DNA from 2 places in the Caballeronia sp. LZ008 genome. Region 1 is predicted to be linked to the other one. Evidence: riboswitches for the same ligand, from Rfam matches in the RefSeq annotation. Region 1 holds a riboswitch; the other holds the start of a gene.

Region 1 (7,776 bases):
TAGCGATAAATTCACTTAGCGTGGCTGGATTCGCTATTTTCGAAAAAGAACGACTGATTTCTACATCGTCCTCCAAAATCAGAAGAGCCGACGAATCATCAGAGTCTGCAATAGCCTCCGTGTGCGACTGTCGACACGCCCAAACACTGTTTTCAACAACGCCGACGAACGGCCCACGCGTGCTTCCATCGACTGCGGCGAAACGCTTGATCCAATCTTCGCAGCCCAAATCATGCAGCTGACGCTCGATTGAATGTCGACGCTCCTTACTTCTTTCAAGATTTATGTACACCCCTTCAAGCCGCATGATCGATGCTCCATCCTAAATCGATAAGTATAGCTCATCATTTTCTTGCTGATGATCATCGCTCTCTTGAAGCTTTACATCTGCCGCCCGCGCTTTGCCGAATCGATGATCCGAGCGCACGTGTTCAGGTCCGCTGTGAACACATCTAGATCGCTGCGGAGGACGGATCCCGCATAAAATCGTCCTCCGCAACAGCTGCTTACCAGCGATATCCCGCCTGTGCTTTCATTGCGACCGGACCGCTCGTGCCTGTCGACACCCCCAGACCAATGTTCAGGTTCGCCGTCGCCTGATAGGCGGCCGCGAGACCGACAGCCGTCGCGGAGCCGTAGTTGCCGACGGCCGTGCCGACCCACTTCTCACCGACGTTGAGCACCGGAATGCTCGGGATCGCGAGAGTTGCAGCGGCGGCGCGGTCGGCGTAGTGCTTCATCTCGTTCTTCGCACCTGCAACGGCTTGGTCGGTGTAGGAATTCGCCCCTGCGATGGCCTCGTCGGTGTAGCCGTTGGCCTGCTTCACCGCGCTGTTCAACTGATCGACGTTGACGGCGTCGGTGCCTTGCGTACCGGCGGCCACGTTCGTGATCTGCCGTTCGCTGCCTGATGCGCCGACCGAGACGGTGTTCGCGCGATTAGCGACCGAATCGGCACCGAGCGCGACGGAATTGTCGGCGTTGGCGTTAGCGTTAGCGCCCATTGCCATCGAGTGCGTAGCGCTTGCGACAGCAGCCTCTGACGGATCGCCGTCAAGGGCGAACAGCAGACTGGAGCCGCTTATTGACGCAGAGACCACCGGTGTCGCACCTACGTCCGACGTTGCCCCGAGCAGAGAAGGAGCGCTCTTTGCGGCGACTTCGACGCCCGATGGAAGCGACGCGCCCACGAACGTCGCTCTGACGCCACCACGCAAAGCCGCGATGCTCGCTGTGTTCTGCGCGACTTGGGCACTCACCGCGTTTAGCTGCGACATGTTGACAGCGTCATTGCCGTCAATTCCATTCGCTACGCCGATAATGCGTCGGGAAAAGCCCCAATCTCCACCGACGCTGACCACATTGCTTTGACCAAAATCGTTTGCGTTCGCACCCAGTGCGACTGAGTTGAGACCGCTTGATTGCGCGCCGGAGCCGAGCGCCACCGAGTATTTATTTTGAGCATAGGAGCCGTTACCGAAGGCTGCGCTTTCTTCACCCGCTGCTCGGCTGTAGCCACCAGCAGCAATGCTCAACCAACCTGAAGCATTCGCCGCCGAACCAAACGCCGCGGAGAAGTGATCGCCGGCTTTCGCCCCGCCGCCGACTGCGACGGAGCCCCACCCTTCAGCGACAGAGTTTTCGCCGATCGCTGTTGCATTTTCATTAGTAGCTCTTGCGCTGTCCCCGAGTGCTGTCACGGCATTGCCCGTTGCTTTAACGTAACGACCGATCGCGATGCTAGCATCGCCTTGAGCGTAAGGAGCGGCGCCAATTGCAATCGAGGGTCCGTCCGTTCGCGCGTCATATCCGATCGCAATCGCGCCGTTGCCGTTCGCATGGGCATTGTTGCCAAATGCCACCGGGAACCAGCCATCTTCGGCGATCGCATTATTGCCCAACGCTGTGCTGTATTGGCCGGATGCTCGTGTGCCCTTTCCGATGGCAATACTGTCGTTTTGGGCTTGCGTACCCGCTCCGATGGCGAGGCTCGCGCCAGACGCCTTCGCGCTCGCTCCGACTGCAAGACCATAACTGTCGGCACGAGCTTGGGCACCGATCGCGGTGGCGTCCCATCCCCCTCCGTAGGCATCGATACCTATCACTACCCCGTTCGCACTCGCGCGAGTGTTTGCGCCAATGGCAATCGCATCTGCGTATGTGGTCGTGGCATTCGGACCTATTGCAATACTGTTCTGCCGCGCACTGCTATTCAGACCGATCGCGACAGCCGGTGCATCATTGGAATATTCGTCACCCGTTGAATACGCGTTGGCGCCGTTTCCGATCAGTACGCTGTCTGCCAAGCGGTTCGACTGACCGTTGCCGATCATGGTTCCGGTCGCCGCAGCGTCGTTGTTGTCACCAACGATATTGGTACCATCACGAGACACCGTGTTGTTGTCGCCGACGACGTTCGTGCCATCACGGGACACATTCGGGCCGACCCTGTTATTCCACCCGTTAACCGATCCTGCCGACACATTGGCGCTCGCTAGAACTGCCATGGTAGTCAAGACAGCCAGCATGACGGGCTTGAATCGCATCTGTTGAACTTTCATTTATAATTTCCTCACAACAAGAACGTCGTTGTTTGTACGTTTTGACGCGTTCGGCTCCCGGCCAAGGTTCGCCGAACGCGGTCTTTTCTCAATGCCATAATCTGCGTTAGCTCAATGTTGTGATCCTCCTTTCGCCGGGCCGAAAATGCCCGACTTTTAGTGCATCGCTTTACAAAAATGGGAGACAAACTGCACAGTTAATTATCTGTCATCCTAACTATATAGAAGAGACAAACCCGACTGCGTGAGAGCAATTATGTAATAGTTACATAAGGGCCGCAATTAAGCATGCCTGAGTATTTTGTCGCATCTAGATGGGTATGTTGACCAGTGCGATGCGCTCTGGACGAGCGCTCGATTTCGGCAATTTTTGTATCTGGTATTGCCGAGATTTCAATTCGCCGAGTCCGGTTTGTCGTGCATTTTTCCAAACATCGTGCGAAGAAAGTGCGCCGTTACGCCATCCCCCGCCGCCGCTGATCAAACCAGAACGACAGCCCAACGGAAAGCAGAATCACAACGGTCGCAATCACGGTCCACTGCGTGACGATTTCCCCGAGCAGCAGCGCGCCCAAACCAACCGCCACCACCGGATTCACATAAAGACAACTCGTCGCGACGATCGTGCTCGTATTGCGTATCAGAAAGTTATACGCGACATAAGCGGCCATCGAACCGATCACGACGAGATACAAAAACGAGAACCCCGCGCCGACACCGACGCTCGCCAACCGCTCGCCCGATGCGAACGCGATCGCCGTCGCGATCAATCCGCCCAAACCGATCTGCAGCGCCGTCGACATCAGCAGATCGGAAGGCTGCGGCAGGCGCGTCGCCAGATGCGCGCCGCCCGCCCAGAAGATCGCGGCGCACAGAATCGCCAGCGTGCCGACCGTCGAACTCGGCGAGGGATCGCCGTGATTCAGCAGCACGATCCCGAGCAGACCCAGCGCCACCGCGAACCACTCGCCTTTCGCGACGCCGCGTCCGCTGAGCGCGGTGAAGATCGTCGCGAAAAGCGGCACCGTCGCGACCATCACGGCGGCCGTGCCGGTCCCCACGGTCCGCATGCCGTAAGCCATCATCCCGCTCGACAGACCTTCCAGCAACGTGCCGACGATCGCCGCGTTGCGCACTTCCCGCGCGCTGGGCCACACCGACTTGCGATGCACCGCGATCAAGAATAGCCCGATGCCCGCGAACAGATTGCGCAGCCCGCCGAGCATCAACGGCGGAAAAGATTCGAGCGCGAGATGGATGCAGAGATACGTCGATCCCCAAACGAGATAGACGACCGTCAGTGCAAGCGCGACCTGCCCCTTGAAAGAGCGCGGCGCGCGAAACGGAAAACGGTCAGGGAAGCTGAACGGCAGGCGCGGCGGAGGCAGTGCGGACATGCATCACTCCGCGGCGACGGCTGCGCGCCGGAGAAAAACGGGCAAAACCAGACAGAACGACATGGCGTAAAGCAAAGGGGAATGGCGCGAGGAAGGACCGCGCGACCTTCGGGAAAACCCGGAAATCCGCGGCGCCCGACATTATGCAGTAAGCGCTCGCATCCATCGGCTCATTTTCGGGATGGTTGCCAAGACGCCACGCCGCGGTGTAACGTGTCGGCTGCTAACGCGGGGGTCCTGCGTTGCACATCGCGGTTTCGTGCGGTTTCATCGACGAAGCGCTTCGTGTGGCGTGGGTGAGAAATACCCTTTGAACCTGATCTGGATAATGCCAGCGCAGGGAAGCGTTCGGGTTCCATAGGCCGCAGTCCACGCCACTTCAACCGAACCCGTACCTTTCCATCTCGTTCCTCCCTGTTTAGCTCCTGAGTCACCACGAGCTACGACATCGCTCGTGCTGAAAAAAAACGTCCCTTAGGAGATCAAGCACATGAATGCCAACCCGAAGTTCCTCTCGGAAAACGCCGTCGTCGATGCCGCCGCCATCGCGCCGCTGCCGAACTCGCGCAAGGTCTATGTCGAAGGTTCGACGCCCGACATCCGCGTGCCGATGCGCGAGATCACGCAATCCGACACGCCCGACGGCTTCGGCGGCGAGAAGAATCCGCCCGTCTACGTGTACGACACGTCGGGCCCGTATACCGATCCCGACGCGCAGATCGACATTCGCAGCGGTCTGCCCGCGCTGCGCGGCGCGTGGATCGAAAAGCGCGGCGACACCGAGGAACTGAGCGGCCTGTCGAGCGAGTTCGGCCGCGAGCGCGCCGCCGATCCGAAAACGGCCGAACTGCGCTTTCCGGGTTTGCACCGTCATCCGCGCCGCGCGCTCGCCGGCAAGAACGTCTCGCAGATGCACTACGCGCGGCAAGGCATCATCACGCCGGAGATGGAGTACATCGCGATTCGCGAGAACCAGCGTCGCGCGGAGTATCTCGAAAGCCTGCGCACGAGCGGCCCCAACGGCGAAAAGCTCGCGAAGATGATGGGCCGCCAGCACGCCGGACAAGCCTTCGGCGCGGCGGCGTTCGGCAAGGACGCGGCGAAGGAAATCACGCCTGAATTCGTGCGCGAGGAAGTGGCGCGCGGCCGCGCGATCATCCCCGCGAACATCAATCACCCGGAAAGCGAGCCGATGATCATCGGCCGCAACTTCCTCGTGAAGATCAACGCGAACATCGGCAATTCGGCGGTCACGTCGTCGATCGGCGAGGAAGTCGACAAGATGACGTGGGCAATTCGCTGGGGCGGCGACACGGTCATGGATCTGTCGACCGGCAAGCACATCCACGAAACGCGCGAGTGGATCATCCGCAATTCGCCGGTGCCGATCGGCACGGTGCCAATCTATCAGGCGCTCGAAAAGGTGAACGGCAAGGCCGAAGACCTGACGTGGGAAATCTTCCGCGACACGCTCATCGAGCAGGCGGAGCAAGGCGTCGATTACTTCACGATTCACGCCGGCGTGCGCCTGCAATACGTGCCGCTGACCGCGAACCGCATGACGGGCATCGTGTCGCGCGGCGGCTCGATCATGGCGAAGTGGTGCCTCGCGCATCACAAGGAAAGCTTCATTTACGAGCACTTCGAAGACATCTGCGAAATCATGAAGCAATACGATGTCTCGTTCTCCCTCGGCGACGGCCTGCGCCCCGGCTCGATCTACGACGCCAATGACGAAGCCCAGCTCGGCGAACTGAAGACGCTCGGCGAACTGACGCAGATCGCGTGGAAGCACGACGTGCAGGTGATGATCGAAGGCCCCGGCCACGTTCCGATGCAGCTCATCAAGGAAAACATGGACCTGCAACTGGAATGGTGCGACGAAGCGCCCTTCTACACGCTCGGGCCGCTGACGACCGACATCGCGCCGGGTTACGACCACATCACGTCGGGCATCGGCGCTGCGATGATCGGCTGGTTCGGCACCGCGATGCTCTGCTACGTCACGCCCAAGGAACACCTGGGGCTGCCGAACAAGGACGACGTGAAGGAAGGCATCATCACGTACAAGCTCGCGGCGCACGCGGCCGATCTCGCGAAGGGTCATCCGGGCGCGCAGGTGCGGGACAACGCGCTGTCGAAGGCACGCTTCGAATTCCGCTGGGAAGACCAGTTCAATCTCGGTCTCGATCCGGACAAGGCGCGCGAATTCCACGACGAAACGCTGCCGAAGGATTCCGCGAAGGTCGCGCATTTCTGCTCGATGTGCGGCCCGCACTTCTGCTCGATGAAGATCACGCAGGACGTGCGCGATTTCGCGGCGAAGCAAGGTGTCAGCGAAAGCGAGGCGCTCGCCAAGGGCATGGAGACGAAGGCGATCGAGTTCGTGAAAAAGGGCTCGGAAATCTATCAGCCGACCTGAAGCTTCTGACTCGCTGACAACGGCCTGTCGCACAGCGCGTGCGGCAGGCCGTTTTTTATGTGTGCGCCGGGCGCAAAGCCTTGCCGGGCCTGAATGAGCGGTTCATCCGACGATTCGGGCATCTTTTCTGCTGGTTGAGTGCGTGAACCGGCGCAAATGCGGCCGAGCCGCAGCCGATTCATCTCATCTTCGAATTGGAGAGTCGACATGAAAATCATCAAACAGATCGGCGCCGCTGCAATGATCGTTGGGTTTCTGGGAGGACTGACCGCTTGCGGCGACATGACCACGCGTCAACGGGATACGGCTATCGGCGCCGGCGTCGGTGCGGCGGGCGGCGCGGTGATCGGCGGCAGCGCGCTTTCGACGCTCGGCGGCGCGGCGGTCGGCGGGATTATCGGCAATCAGGTCGGGAAGTAGCGCGAACATCGTCTGAACGACGCAACGGACGCGTTTCGCCGCCATCAACGACCCGCTGTTTCATTTCTGTTACATAAAGGCGCGCCGCAATGCTTTTTCACATCACGCGGCGCGCCTCCCGGTTGTCGTTCGACTAAGCTGCTTCTTAAGGGGCCAATTTCATTCGATCCCACGTCCCGCAAGCCGTAACGCAAGGAGCAGTGCCATGATTTCCGCCCGCAGCATGTCCGGACCCAGGACGGCCGCCGCAGCGCTCGCCGCCGGGCTTCTTCTCGGCGGATGTTATTACCCTTACGGTTATCCGGCTTATCCAGCTTATCCGCCCGCGCCTGTCGTCGGCGCGACCTACACGCAGCGGGAATTTGCGTTGCCCGCGTCCGGCACGGCGGCCACGCCGACGTCATCCGCGACCTTGCCGCCACAGTACGAATACGCCGTCGGCTCGTCGTACTCCGACTACTACCGGACGTATCCCTATCCGTATTACCCGCCGTATGCGGCTTACCCGTACTACGGCTATCCGGCGTACTACGGCTACGGCTACGGTTATCCGGCGGTTTCGTTCAGCTTCGGCTACTGGGGCGGCAGCGGATGCTGCTGGGGACATGGCTATCGCGGCGGCTACCACGGTGGCGGATGGCACGGCGGCGGCGGGTGGCATGGGGGCGGCGGCTGGCACGGCGGCGGCGGCAGTTGGCATGGCGGCGGAGGCGGCGGCCGCGGACACTGATCGCCGCGCCGCGATACGCCAGGTGAGACAAAAAGCCGTTTGTCGCCTTGCCGCGTAACACTGCTGCAACATTTTCCTTTCGACACGGGCTCGCGCGCACGACGCGCTTCATCGTGCGCCGGCGCACTTTCCTTATCCGACAAGGCTTCGCCACTATTCGCCAGATGATTGGCACGGTTTTGGCTACATAGCTTCCCTGCATCGAGTCGCAACGGCGATAACCGTTGTTCCGCGCACTTTTCCGTA
Region 2 (7,776 bases), 1.6 Mb from region 1:
TGTCGAGCGCGGCATCGGCGAGCACGTCGGTCGCCCCCAGAAGATTCGCGCGCACGTTGACGAGGTTCACGCCATAGAGCGCCCAGCTCACCGAATCCGGGCTCACGTAGGTGAGCGGATTGCCGAAATAGTCGACCACGAGTCCGGCGGAATCTCGCACCGTGCTCGGCCCGAGCAGCGGCAGCACCACGTACGGACCGGACGGCACGCCATAGTGGCCGAGCGTCAGCCCGAAATCGCCGGAATGCTTCGGCAGCCGCGCGATGGTCGCGACGTCGAACAGGCCGCCGACGCCGAACAGCGTGTTGATCGCGACGCGCATGATGTCCGACACGCCGTCCGCAATTTTCAGTTGCGCCAGATTGTTCGCGGCGATGTACACGTCGCCGATATTCGAGAAGAAGTTGGTCACGCTGTTGCGCACCGGCTCCGGTACGAGCCACACGTAACCCTTCGCCACCGGCTTCACCGCGTACTGATCAACAGTGTCGTTGATCGTGAACATCGTCCGGTTATAGCTCTCGAATGGGTCCCCTTTGGTCGGCGTCGTCACCGTCGCGCAACCGGTGAGCGCAACGACGCCCGCCACCATGATTGCGCGCCGCATCCCAATCGCCTGCATGTTCTTCTCCTTATTGAGCGGCGCCCGATGCGGCGCTCGCACCTGCCGCGCCCGCCGCACCCGATGCGCCCATCGCGCTCGCCGCGCCCGGGAAAGCCGGCGCGGGTGCGGGCTCGGGCACAGCCGGCGCCCCCGACGATTTCGAGGCGCCCGAATCCGCCGCCTTGTTGTAGAGGAACTGGCCGATCAGGTTTTCGAGCACCACGGCCGATTGCGTCATCGTGATGGTGTCGCCGTTCTTGAGCATCTGATCGTCGCCGCCCGGCTCGAGGCCGATGTATTGCTCGCCGAGCAAGCCGGAAGTCAGGATCTTCGCGGACGAATCCTTCGGAAACTGATACTGCTTGTCGATATCGATCGTGACCACGGCCTGATACGTGTTCGCATCGAAGCCGATGCTGCCGACGCGCCCGACCGTCACGCCCGCGCTCTTCACGGGCGCGCGCGCCTTCAGTCCGCCGATGTTGTCGAACTTCAGTTTCACCGCGTAGGTTTGCTGGAACGACAGGGAGCTCATGTTGCCCGCCTTCAGCGCGAGAAAGAGCAGCGCCACGAAACCGAGCACCACGAAGAGGCCGACCCAAAAGTCGAGAGCAGTCTTTTTCATCGTCTTCCCAAAGAGAATCTTTTCGCAGATGGCGCGTGACGGTCTGTGCCCTTCACAACGCCTGCGCCTCGTGCGGCGCCTGCGCTTGGTTCATTAGCTGAACATCAGTGCGGTGAGCAGGAAATCGAGCCCGAGCACGGCGAGCGACGCATATACGACCGTTTTCGTCGTCGCGCGCGACACGCCTTCGGGCGTTGGCCGTGCTTCGTAGCCCTGGAACAACGCGATGAACGTCACCGCGAAGCCGAACACGATGCTCTTGATGACGCCGTTCCCGACATCGCGCCACACGTCCACGCCGCCTTGCATCTGCGACCAGAACGCGCCCGGATCGACGCCGATCAGCATCACGCCGACGACATAGCCGCCGATGATGCCGACCGCGCTGAAAATGGCCGCCAGCACCGGCATGGCGACGATGCCCGCCCACATGCGCGGCGCGACGACCACCTTGAGCGGATCGACCGCCATCATTTCCATTGCGGTGAGTTGCTCGCCGGCTTTCATCAAGCCGATTTCGGCGGTCAGCGACGTGCCCGCGCGCCCCGCGAACAGTAGCGCCGTGACGACCGGCCCGAGCTCGCGCACGAGCGAGAGCGCCACCAGAAGCCCGAGCGCCTGTTCCGAACCGTAGCGGCTCAGCGTGTAATAGCCCTGCAAGCCGAGCACGAAGCCGACGAACAAACCCGACACCGCGATGATGACGAGCGAATAATTGCCGACGAAGTGGATCTGTTTCGTGACGAGGCGCGGGCGGCGCAACAGCGGAAAAAATTCGACCACGAGGCGCAGGAACATGCGCGTTGCGTAGCCTGCGGTGCCGAAACCGTCGAGCACCCAGCGTCCGAGCGCGCTGATCATGCCTGCCCTCCGATGCCGAAATCTGCGGCGAGCGGCGTGCTCGCATAGTGGAACTTGAATGGGCCGTCGGGCGTGCCGTCGATGAACTGGCGCACGGTCGGATCCTGCGATGCGCGCAGTTGCGCCGGCGTGCCTTCGGCGTGAATGCCGCCGTTCGCGATGAAATACACGTAGTCCGCGATCGCGAAGGATTCCGGTACGTCGTGCGTAACGAGAATGGACGTTGCGCCGAGCGCGTCGTTGATCGTGCGGATGAGTTGCGCCGTGATGCCGAGCGAAATGGGATCGAGGCCGGCGAACGGCTCGTCGTACATCATCAACTGGGGATCGAGCGCGATTGCGCGGGCGAGCGCCACGCGGCGCGCCATGCCGCCCGAAATCTCCGACGGCGCGAGATCGCGCGCGCCGCGCAGGCCGACCGCGTTCAGCTTCATCAGCACGAGATCGCGGATCAGCGCTTCCGGAAGGTCCGTGTGTTCGCGCAGCGGGAACGCGACGTTCTCGAACACCGTCTGGTCGGTGAACAACGCGCCGAACTGGAACAGCATGCCCATCTTCCGGCGCAGCGCGTACAGACCGTCGCGCGTCTGGGCGCCGACGTCCTGTCCGTCGAACATGACTTTGCCGCGACTCGCCTTCACGAGACCGCCGACCAGACGCAAGGTCGTGGTTTTGCCGCAGCCTGAGCCGCCCATGACCGCGACCACCTGCCCACGCGTGAATCGCATGTTCAGGTTCGACAGGACGAGCCGGTCGCCGTAGCCGAAGTCGACGTCGCGTAGCTCTAGCAGAGTCTCGGAGAAAGCAGGCACTGGGTAAGAGATTCCGTTGGCGCAAGAGGCCGAATTATAGGGCCTGCGCGCAATCGGTGCTTTGCCTAGGCGTGTATCCCCTTGCTTTTGGGACTTTTCACCGTTGACCTGCGAACATTTTTTGCAGTGACAAAACCGCCGCGGCTGTGTCCGGTGCCTCGGTGACCGCGCGCACGACCGCCGCGCTGCGCACGCCGGTTTCCAGCACGCCCGGCATCGCCTTGGCGTCGATTCCACCAATGGCGACAAGCGGCACCCGGCCCGACAGCAGTTGCACGTAGCGCGACAGGCGCGCCAACCCTTGCGGCTTGGTCGGCATGACTTTCGTCGTGGTCGGGAAGACGGCGCCGAGCGCAAGGTAGCTCGGCTTGAAGTGCAGCGCGCGCAACATCTCGTAATAGCCGTGCGTCGACAGACCGAGCCGCACGCCGGCTCTTGCAATCGTGTTCAGGTCGGCCGTCTGCACGTCTTCCTGTCCGAGGTGCACGCCGTACGCGCCCGCCGCAATCGCCTCGCGCCAATGATCGTTGATGAAAACCTGTGCGTCATGCCGACGTCCCGCCTCGACCGAGCGCGAGATTTCGCGCTGCAAGTCGGCGGCGTCGGCGGTTTTGCGGCGCAGTTGCGTCGTGCGGACGCCGAGATCGAGCACGCGCTCGACCCAGTCGGCGCTCGGCAGCACCGGATACAGGCCGAGCCGATCGGGGCACGCCGGGAATCCGCCTTCGGGCGCGGCGGGCAGATCGGCGACACGCGGAAACGTCGCGAATTCGACGGGCCACGCGTCGTCCTTGTTCTCATCGCCCGCGCGCCAGGCGAGCGCGAGCGTCAGCGCGTCGTGCGGCTCGAAATTGCAGTCGAGGAAAGCGGCGAGCGCGGACAGCCAATCATCCGACCATTCGCCTTCGAGCGCGAAACGCTCGTCGCCACGACGCAGCGTGACGCGATCGCCATGCGCTTCGAGGATTGCCGCGGCGCCGTTCGCGGCCACATCGTGCGGCTCGTTGAACACGATGATGTCGCTCGCCTGCGGCGATTCCGGCGCGGTCAGGCAGATGCGCCAGCGCGTTTCCGCCGTCGGCCATTCGCCGAGACGCGCGCGAATCCGCTCGGCGACTTCAGTCAGCTCGTCCGCCGGCGGCCAGAACACTTCACGATTCAACAAGCTCATGCCGCGCCTCCGTCCTGATGCCAGAACGGCATGCCGACGACCGGCGTGCTCGCCTGCGCGCTGTCGCGCTCGGCCATGGGGCCCGCGAGGAACGCGGTGCGCCCCGCTTCGACGCCGAGCGCGAACGCGCGCGCCATCTGCGGCGGGAAGGTTGCCTGCGAGACGGCCGTGTTGAGCAGCACGCCATCGAAGCCCCATTCCATCACCTGACACGCATGCGACGGCACGCCGAGACCGGCATCGACGATCAGCGGCACATCCGGCAGACGCTCGCGCAAGGTGCGCAGCCCGTATGGATTCGTCACGCCCTTGCCCGTGCCGATGGGCGCGCCCCACGGCATCAGCGCTTCGCAGCCGGCATCGAGCAGACGCCGGCCGATGACGAGATCTTCCGTGCAGTAAGGCAGCACCTTGAAGCCATCGCGGATCAGCTTGGCCGCCGCTTCGACGAGGCCGATCGGATCGGGCTGCAGCGTGTAGTCGTCGCCGATCAATTCCAGTTTGATCCACGGCGTCTCGAACACCTCGCGCGCCATGTGCGCGGTCGTGAGCACCTCGTCGACGCTCTGGCAGCCCGCCGTGTTCGGCAAAAGCGCGACGCCGTGGCGCTTGAGCACATCGAAGAAGCCGGCTTCCCCGGTCTCCGACTGACGGCGCAGCGCGACCGTGACCATGCCCGGCCGAGCGGCGTCGATGGAGTCGGAAAGCGATTGCAGCGACGGATAACGCGACGTGCCGAGCAGCACGCGGCTCGGAAACGTCTCGCCGTAGAGCGTGAGGACGTCGGCGGTGGAAATGGTCATGGTTCGATCCTTCGGTTCGGAGTTCAGCCGCCCGCGACGGGCGACACGACGTCGAGCTTGTCGCCGGCGACGAGCGTTTTCGTGGCGTGTTCGCCGCGCGCGACGAACTGGCCGTTCAGCGCGACCGCGAACGGCGGTTTCGCGCCGAACGCGGCGAGCGCGTCGGTGACGGTGGTGGCGTCGGGCAAATCGAAGACGCGCTGATTGATGTGGATGTTCATGGTTGTTTCCTGATGACTAGAGCGCTGGCGCAACCGCGAACTCGCCGTGCAGCAGTTCGGGCCAGCGCGCGGCGCTGCGGAAATCGGAGAAGGCCTCGGCATCGGCGATATCGCCGGAAGCGAGCGCGTCGGCGAGACGGCACGCGGCATCCGCGACTTCGGGCGCGATCATGAAGCCGTGCCGGTACAAGCCGTTCACGCGCAAGGTCCGCGCCCCGTCCCAGACGATCGCCGGCCGGTGATCCGGCAAGGTCGGCCGGCAATGCGAGTTCAGTTCGAGGATGCGCGCCTCGCCGAAACCCGGATGCACCGCGAACGCGGCGCTCAGCAGCTCGAGCGCCGAACGTACGCTCACGGGCGACATGTCCTCGCCCTCGACTTCCGTCGCGCCGATCACGTAGAGATCGTTCTCCTTCGGCGCGATGTAGAGCGGATAGCGCGGATGCAAGAGCCGCACCGGCCGCGTCAGCCCGATGCCCGGCGCGTGCACGCGCGCGACTTCGCCGCGAATGCCGCGCAGCGCGGGCCACGCGGGCTTGCCGCCGAGGCCGCGGCAATCGATGATCCAGCGCGCGTCGGGCATCGCATCGACGGCGGTGTTCCAGTGCGTACGCACGCCGCGCGCGGCAAGTCCGGCGGCGAGCGCGCCAAGCGCCTGACGGTTGTCGAGTTGGCCTTCGTTCGGCAGCAGCCAGCCCTGCGCGAAGCGCGTTCCGAGCGCCGGTTCGGCTTGCGCGACTTGCGCGCCCGCGAGCTTGACGAAGCCGCCGTCGAGCAGATCGGCGGGCGAATTGGCCTTGAGACGGCGTTCGAAGAGCGGCGCTTCGGCGCGATCCGCGCCGTGCCAGACGACGAGCGTGCCGTTGCGCTGAAAGAAAACCGGCTCGGGCAATTGCGCGATGAGTTCAGGCCAGCGTTCGAGCGATGCCGCCCCCAGCCCGACGACGAGCGGCTCCGCGCTCGCCGCTTCCGCGAGCGGCGCGAGCATGGCGGCGGCGACCCACGCGGCCGACTGCGTGCCGGCGGCGTCGCCGCGTTCGTAAAGCGCGACGTCGTGGCCCGCGCCCGCGAGTTGCCAGGCGACGAGCCGTCCGACGAGCCCGCCGCCGACGACGGCGAAATCCGGCCGGCGCGCGGCGCCCTGATCGATTCTGTTCATCAATTCGATGTCTCCATACGCGTAACGCTGCGCTGCACGATGGAGACGAAAGACGCGATCCCGATCGTGCTGGCGCGGCGCCACATCACGAGGACGAAATCAGCGGGAGAGACCGGCTCGGCAGCGCATGAAGCGCGCCGGGCGCGAAGAAAGGACTGGAAGAGACTGGAGGAATGGCGCGAGGCTCGCGCGGTCTCCGGAAACTTCCCTCGCCGGTATTACCCGGATCGGGTGCAAAGGGTCTCTCTCAGCCTCGCCGCGCTGCCGACCGTTCCGGCCGCCGATGCACGCGAAGCACCCCTGTTTCGTCGAGGGTCATTAAAACATGAAAGGCAAAGGCGCTGCAAACCGGGATTCCCCGCCTTTTATCGTGCGCGGCGGCACTCTGGCACAATGCCGCGAACATGGTTCGCAGGACGATCGCCCGAAATTAAGTGAGCGTTAAGCGAACCCCGGAACAATCTGCGGAGCCGGAAAACGCCGCGCGCGGCCCGGCCGCGGACGTAACAATCGGGCGCCACGAGGCGCATCAGCAGGAAGCTCATGACCAACACCCATACCGAAAGCACGCAGCAGAAGGCCGACGAAGTCTCGGCGTGGAGCCTCATCAAGCCCTACTGGGTGTCGGAGGAGCGCGGCTTCGCGTGGGGCCTTCTCGTCGCGATCATCGCGATCAACATGACCGTTGTGTGGATCAACGTCCGGCTCAACAGCTGGAACGCCGACTTCTACAACGCGCTGCAGAACAAGAACGTCAAGGACTTTCCGCATCTGCTGCTGATCTTCACGGGCCTCGCGTTCGCGTACATCCTGCTCGCGGTGTACGGTCGATATCTGCGGCAGATGCTCGCGTTTCGCTGGCGTCAATGGCTCACCAACCGCTTTCTGGAACAATGGCTCGGTGACAAGGCGTTCTACCGCATCGAGCGCGACCGCCTCGCCGACAACCCCGACCAGCGTATTTCCGACGACCTGCAATCCTTCGCCACCACCACGCTTTCGCTCTCGCTCGATCTGCTTTCGACGCTCGTCACGCTCGTCACTTTCATCACGATTCTCTGGACCATCGCGGGCGCGCTGACCTTCTCGCTCGGCGGCACGCCGATCACGATTCCGGGCTATATGGTCTGGGCCGCCGCGCTCTACGCGATTCTCGGCTCGCTGATCATCCAGAAGGTCGGGCATCCGCTCGTGTCGATCAACTATCAGCAGCAGAAGGTCGAGGCCGATTTCCGTTTCGGCCTGATCCGCGTGCGCGAGAACGCCGAACAGATTGCGTTTTATGACGGCATCGCGACCGAAACGGCGAACGCAAAGACCATCTTCCAGCGCATTCGCGACAACTGGTGGATGATCATGAAGTACACGAAGCGCATGACCTTCGTGCTGTCGTTCTACGGGCAGATCGCGATCATTTTCCCGATCATGGTCGCCGCGCCGCGCTACTTCGCGGGCGCGTTTTCGTTCGGCGTGCTGATGCAGATTTCATCGGCGTTCGGCACGGTCAGCGATTCGTTTTC

What was found. A riboswitch is a leader RNA that binds a small molecule or an ion and turns the genes downstream of it on or off. The one in region 1 is predicted to bind thiamine pyrophosphate.
Region 2: it holds a riboswitch for thiamine pyrophosphate, as region 1 does, so the genes downstream of both, QCE49_RS11840 (FAD-dependent oxidoreductase) here and thiC (phosphomethylpyrimidine synthase ThiC) in region 1, are expected to answer to the same signal.

What each region holds. Positions count from the first base shown of each region.
Region 1 is NZ_JARUXK010000001.1:933,324-941,099, reverse strand. Features, by position in the region: gene QCE49_RS04410 (hypothetical protein) at 1-307, opposite strand, end outside; gene QCE49_RS04405 (YadA family autotransporter adhesin) at 507-2,561, opposite strand; gene QCE49_RS04400 (EamA family transporter) at 3,017-3,958, opposite strand; TPP riboswitch at 4,179-4,319, shown strand; gene thiC (phosphomethylpyrimidine synthase ThiC) at 4,449-6,380, shown strand; gene QCE49_RS04390 (hypothetical protein) at 6,368-6,598, opposite strand; gene QCE49_RS04385 (glycine zipper 2TM domain-containing protein) at 6,621-6,800, shown strand; gene QCE49_RS04380 (hypothetical protein) at 7,006-7,530, shown strand.
Region 2 is NZ_JARUXK010000001.1:2,538,800-2,546,575, forward strand. Features, by position in the region: gene QCE49_RS11805 (VacJ family lipoprotein) at 1-622, opposite strand, end outside; gene mlaD (outer membrane lipid asymmetry maintenance protein MlaD) at 633-1,229, opposite strand; gene mlaE (lipid asymmetry maintenance ABC transporter permease subunit MlaE) at 1,323-2,090, opposite strand; gene QCE49_RS11820 (ABC transporter ATP-binding protein) at 2,087-2,902, opposite strand; gene thiE (thiamine phosphate synthase) at 3,000-4,073, opposite strand; gene QCE49_RS11830 (thiazole synthase) at 4,070-4,876, opposite strand; gene thiS (sulfur carrier protein ThiS) at 4,900-5,097, opposite strand; gene QCE49_RS11840 (FAD-dependent oxidoreductase) at 5,114-6,256, opposite strand; TPP riboswitch at 6,444-6,568, opposite strand; gene QCE49_RS11845 (ABC transporter ATP-binding protein/permease) at 6,800-7,776, shown strand, end outside.